2 regions of the Fervidobacterium sp. genome follow, and region 1 is predicted to be linked to the other one. Evidence: riboswitches for the same ligand, from Rfam matches in the RefSeq annotation. Region 1 holds a riboswitch; the other holds the start of a gene.
The links. A riboswitch is a leader RNA that binds a small molecule or an ion and turns the genes downstream of it on or off. The one in region 1 is predicted to bind cobalamin.
Positions count from the first base shown of each region.

Region 2: linked by a shared signal. The riboswitch ahead of cobT (nicotinate-nucleotide--dimethylbenzimidazole phosphoribosyltransferase) and the one ahead of AC3M61_RS08305 (ABC transporter substrate-binding protein) in region 1 are both predicted to bind cobalamin.

Region 1 is NZ_DBOLZL010000022.1:149,249-152,428, forward strand. Features, by position in the region: gene feoB (ferrous iron transport protein B) at 1-1,250, shown strand, start outside; gene AC3M61_RS08300 (hypothetical protein) at 1,247-1,663, shown strand; cobalamin riboswitch at 1,704-1,871, shown strand; gene AC3M61_RS08305 (ABC transporter substrate-binding protein) at 1,930-2,838, shown strand; gene AC3M61_RS08310 (FecCD family ABC transporter permease) at 2,842-3,180, shown strand, end outside.
Region 2 is NZ_DBOLZL010000010.1:106,195-109,374, reverse strand. Features, by position in the region: gene cbiR (cobamide remodeling phosphodiesterase CbiR) at 1-444, opposite strand, end outside; gene cobU (bifunctional adenosylcobinamide kinase/adenosylcobinamide-phosphate guanylyltransferase) at 441-938, opposite strand; gene cobT (nicotinate-nucleotide--dimethylbenzimidazole phosphoribosyltransferase) at 935-1,978, opposite strand; cobalamin riboswitch at 2,040-2,213, opposite strand; gene AC3M61_RS02635 (extracellular solute-binding protein) at 2,345-3,180, shown strand, end outside.

The DNA of each region.
Region 1 (3,180 bases):
ACGATATATTAGACACGATTTCTCAGGAAATCAGAACATCAATACCTTTGACGAAATACGAATACATAACAAACGTTGTCCAGCTTTCGATTCAAAGAACAGACGAAACACTTACAGTTACAGAAGCACTCGACCACGTTTTGACACATAAGTATATAGGTATTCCCATATTCTTGGCTCTAATGTACTTGGCGTTCAATTTTACTTTCAAGGTATCGGAACCTTTGGTAGGGTTACTTGAGTACCTTTTTGAAAAAATCGCAGATTCTGTAGGAAGTGAAACTATAGTAAGTTCATTAATATCGCAAGGAATCATAAGTGGTGTAGGTAGTGTTTTGGCTTTTGTCCCAAGTATCTTTGCGCTCTTCTTTGCACTTGGAATCATGGAAGAGAGCGGTTATCTCCCACGAATAGCCTTTTTAGTCGACAAGTTGATGTATTCATTGAGATTAACCGGTAGGTCTTTCATGACATTGCTGTTAGGTTTTGGGTGTAACGTAAGCAGCGTCATGGCAGCCCGCGGGTTAGCGGACGAACGCGAAAGAGTTACAACTATCTTGGTTTCACCTTTCATTAGTTGTAGTGCAAGGATTCCCGTGTATTTGCTAATCGTAAGCATTGCATTTCCGAACCACAAAGCAGAAGCGTTTTTTGCAATATATGCTTTGAGTCTTCTTCTCACAGCTTTCTCATCGAGGATAGTAAACAAAGTTATCCTGAAAGGACAATCCGTACCTCTTGTTATGGAATTACCTAGGTATAGATTTCCTAAGCTCTCAAATGTTTTGACTTACGTCTGGAATAGAGGAAAGCATTTCCTTGAAAAAGCTGGAACGATTATTTTTGCTGCAAGTATTGTAATTTGGGCGTTAACTTATTTTCCAGGTAGAGGAAACGTAGATAACAGCTTTGTTTCTATGCTTGGAAAATTCCTTCAACCATTGTTTGCACCTTTAGGATTTTCATGGCAAATAGTGTCAGCTCTTATATTTGGCGGAGTTGCAAAGGAAGTCATAGTATCTTCACTTTCCCAATTTTACGGCAATGTGTCTAATATTCATTTCGACCCTCTCGTAGGTGCGACACTAATGACCTTTATACTTGGTTATATGCCATGTTTTGCTACACTTGCAGCAATAAAAAGCGAAACGAACAGTTCAAAATATACATTATTTGCAATCTTTTACAGTCTTGCTATTTCCTACCTGCTTTCGTTGGTAGTATACACAGTAGGAAGGTGGATATTATGAGAAGTATCAACAGAATGCTTGCAGTGATGTTAGTTCTTTCCGTGGTAACTTTCGTTTTATACGTTGCCGAAGGACAATACGTATTCTCCTTGGTGATACTGTCGTTTATGTCCGTTCTAATATCAGGTTTCCAAGAATTTGGAAGTAATGCGTACACTTTTAAAATCGCACACTTGTATGTTGCAAGCATACTTTTCTTGATTGCTGCAGGATATGTATTCTTCGCGTTCGCATTTTCTATAGTTAATATCCTTATAGACGAAGAAATCTATAAACCGAGTCCTGGGGACCTTATGCTCCTAATTACAGGTGCATACTCAATTATATACGTGATCCACTTACGAAAATCGGCGTTAAAATCTAATAGAACAGGTTCAATAAATACAGATGCCAATAAAACCTGTTGTCACTGATTAATGGTGGTAGTATAATAGTACCTGAAAACAAGTTAAAATAAACCTCCCTTCGTATGTTCAAGGGAAGTCCGGTGAAAATCCGGCACGGGGCCGCCACCGTGAGCGGGGACGAAACCTGCAAAATGCCACTGGCTTTAAAGCTGGGAAGGCGCAGGGAGTAGGATGATCCGCGAGTCGGGAGACCTAACATACGAAGGAAGGTAGCCATCCACCACGTAGCCTGGGGATGGCAACAAATTTTTGCAAAGAGGGAGGGTTTTTGTATGGTCAAGTCGTTTTCTCTTGATTCTCTGAAAAAGCTTTTCGTGATATTCATGCTTATTGTAGGAGTTCTTTCATTTGCTATTGCGGTCGTTGATGATGCCGGAAGGATTGTGAATATTCCAATGCCACCACGAAGAGTTGTCTCGGCTGCCCCAAGTGCGACAAGATATCTTCAAGCTCTTGGACTCGAAAACCGTATCGTTGCTGTTACTACTTGGGATAGCTACAAAAAGGCAGAGGATATAGGGAACATGGTGCCTTTAAACATCGAAAAAATTTATTCTCTCAAGCCGGATCTCGTTATCATGTTTGGTGGTTTCCAATTCCCAGAAGTGGAAAAGCTAGAAAAAGCTAATCTCACAGCTTATGTTTTAAACGCAAACACTTTAACAGATATAATTAAAGCTGTTGGTCAACTAGGGGCGATTTTCAATGTCAAAGCCAAGGCTGACAAAATTGTCTCTGAGCTCAGAGATAAGATGAAAGAAATGGGTCAAAAAACTTCAAAAATCCCATTGGAGAACAGACCGACCGTGTTTTTCACAATAACCACACCTGATGAAAATGCAAAACAACTATGGACAGCAGGAACTGGTTCGTACATGAACGAACTCATTGTCATCGCCGGTGGTAGAAATATAGCAGCTCCATACACGGGAAATAATGGATGGTTACCTGTAAGTTGGGAATGGCTTGTTAAAAACGACCCAGATATCATAATAATAGGTGCATACGGTGACCCAAAAGAAGTCGAAAAAGCCGTGAAAAACCATCCAATAATGAAGAATTTAAAAGCAGTAAAACAAGGTAAAGTTTTTGTAGTTGATGGTGATGAAGTTAGCCAAGCAGCGCCACACTTGTTTAATTATCTAGATGTTTTCTACAGTTTCTTCTACGGAGGTAAGTAATAATTGGCTAGGGACAAAAACTGGTTCCAAACGCTGGGGGGGTATTCCCTCCCCTTTATTTTCGTCATTGTATTTGTTTTCAACTTGTCCTTTGGAACAGTGTATGTAAGTCCTTTAAAAATATTTCAACTTCTCCAACAAGAAAGCGCTGAGAAATACATGGTATGGAACCTAAGATTTCCAAGGGTCTTAATGGCAACATTAACAGGGATAGCGTTATCGTTGGTAGGAAACATATTTCAAGCAATAATGAAAAATCCACTTGTCGACCCTTATCTTATTGGAACATCTGCCGGCGCTAGTTTTGGTGCTCTGTTAGCAATATACTTTATTGTAAACTCT
Region 2 (3,180 bases), on a different contig from region 1:
TTCTACTTTCTTTCCGAGAATGTGATGCCCGATGTCAAAAACGGTCCGAGAATGGTTAAATACATGCTCTTTTAGGTTTTCAATAGAAATCTTTGGGTGTGATAAAAGACTATGGAATAATTCTTTATCTCTTTCCGTGCAATCTCCGAAAGGATGTAGCACATAATTTGCTATATCCAAGTTCATTTCAAGATATTTAAATGCGTTTAAAATGTTTGTAAGGTTATCTGTTGGAAGATGAACAGTGTATTTTATTCGTTTTTCCAGCGCAATTTTGCGTAAATGCTCTTTTTCTTGCTCAAATAATCTGTAAGTATCATCATCCCAAGTGTAAACGAGTAGCTCGATGAAATCAAAATTACGAAACTTTCGAGTTATATACTCAACATTCTCATAATAAGTGCCAGGTATGACCCAGGATGTTGTACCTAATAGCTGGCTCATTTAATACGCACCCCTATTCCGGAGACAACAAGGTAGACTTCTTTTGCAAGCTTAGCCAGTCGTGTGTTAGTTTTTCCAAGCATTTCGGCATACTGCCTGGCTGTTGGGTTTTCAGGTATAATTCCCCAACCAACTTCATTGGTGACTACGATAACCTCGCATTTTATATTGGTTAGAACATCTACAAGCCTGTCAATACGCTCCTGAACATCAAGTTGATAATAGTAAAGGTTGCCAAGGTAGGTTGTAAGGCATTCAAAAAGGATAACATCGTACTTGTCATCTATATTTTTGAGAACTTCCGTTACATTGACAGGTTCTTCGAAAGTATCGAAAAGCCCCTTTCTTTCAGCTTTATGCTTTTCGATTCTCAACCTCATTTCGTCATCAAACGGAACGCCAGTTGCCAAAAATGCTCGTTTGGTGTATTTTAAAGCTAGGTTTAGTGCAAACGTACTCTTACCTGATTTCATTCCGCCAGTTACAAGTATCAAACTGAATCACTTCCTTTAGATACACCCGCATCATCGAATGTTGCCATTTCTCGTATCATCTTTATCGCAGCCTCTATAATGGAAATCGCTAAAGCTCCTCCAGTTCCTTCACCAAGTCTCATATCTAAGTCAAGAATGGGCCTAAGGTTCATCGCATCAAGTAAAACCTTGTGCCCTTTCACCTTAGATTTATGACCAGCGAAGACAAAATCAAGCACCCTAGGTTCAAGCTTCCAAGCTATCAGGAGAGCTGCAGTCGTAGGGAAACCATCTACAACGACTGGAATATGTCTACTTGCTGCCTCAATGATAAATCCTGCCATCTGACCAATACAAAAACCTCCGACTTTCTCGAGTACATCAATAGGATCTTTGGCATTGGGTTTATTTACTTCCATAGCCTTTTCCACAGCTTGACGTTTTCTTTTTAATGCATCGTTGTTGATAGGAGTACCTATGTCCAGAATATCTTCTATATCAAACCCAAAAGCTACGGAAATAGCTGTCGCTGTTGTAGTATTACCTATCCCCATATCGCCAACAACAAGAAGGTCTGCACCTTCTTCTATTGCTTTTCTTGCTATCTTTTTTCCATTTTCAATACATTCGATTGCTTGTGTTCTTGTCATTGCAGGACCTTTGGTAAAATCAGCTGTACCATAACCAATTTTTGCATTGATTAACTTTGGATGTGAAAATTCAAAGTCTCCATCGACTCCGGCATCGACCACGTAAACATCCGCTCCAACATGCCTACCAAATACGTTTATAGCCGCACCACCGTTAAGAAAATTCAAAACCATTTGGTATGTAACTTGTTTTGGATAAGCAGAAACTCCTTGTTCAACAACACCATGGTCGGCAGCGAACACATAAATTCTCTTAACTTTCGGAAGTTCTGGCAGCACTTTGTTCTGAATTAGTCCCATTTTCAAGGCGATTTCTTCCAAATATCCGAGACTACCAATCGGTTTTGTCAAATTGTTCAAACGTCTCATGATACTATCTTTCAAAACGTTTTCAAACCTTTCTTTTTCCATACTTACCCCCCTTTTTTGCTTTTAATCAAAGAAAAAATTTCCCAGACAGCCCGAGCTGTCGGGAATTGATTCCCACATAGTCGGTCTCCCGGCTTGTGGATCATCCTACTCTCCGCGCCTTCCCAGCTCGAATCAGAGCCAGTGGCGTTTATGCGGATTTCGTCCCCACTCACGGTTGCTGGGCAGCCCCGGATTTGCACCGGTGTTCCCGTGCACTATGTAGGTTGTGATTATTCGTTTGTTTATATTTTAACTTAAAATCCAAGAATTTTGCAACATTGCTTTCTTTTGAAATTTTGAGTTTGTGCTATAATTATTAAAGATAATAAGCCTTTTTCACAAATTTAGGTGGGAGGAGGAAGGATTATGAAAAGACTTTTCTTGGTTACCTTTGTAGTTGTGTCTATCCTGACCGTTTTCTTACTTTCTTCATGCAACAAGTCAAATGTTTTGCGCATCTACAACTGGGCAGATTATATTCCAGAGGAAGTTATCCAACAATTTGAAAAAGAGTACAACTGCAAAGTTATCTACGACGCATTCGCGTCAAACGAAGAGATGTTTGCAAAGATTAAATCGGGTGGAACAGGATACGACATCGTTTTCCCATCGGGTGACCACGTTAAAATGATGATCAACGAAGGACTTTTGGAAAAACTTGACTTAAGCAAAATACCAAATTTCAAAAATATCGATCCACTCGTCTTATCCAAAACAACATATGACCCAAATCACGAGTATTCAGTCCCATATATGATGGGCACTACAGGTTTGATAGTCAACAAAAAATACCTCAAAGACTATGAAAAATCTTGGAGCATATACGAACGCACTGATTTGAAAGGCAAAATGACACTTCTTGATGATATGCGCGAAGTTTTTGGAGCAGCTCTGAAATATCTTGGATATTCGGTGAACACAACAAATCCGGACGAAATCGAACAGGCAAAGCAGGTCATATTGAAATGGAAAGAAAATATCGTCAAATTCGACGCAACTACATATGCACAGGGTGTTGTAAATGGCGAGTTCTGGGTTGTGCACGGATATCCTGAGAACGTGTTCCAATTGATTCCCGAAGAAGAATTAGAGAATTTTGAGTTCTTTGTTCCAAAGGAAGGTGGAACGCTCTGGATTGACAACATGGTAATTCTAAAAGATGCCAAAAACAAGGACTTGGCATACAAATTTATAAACTTCAT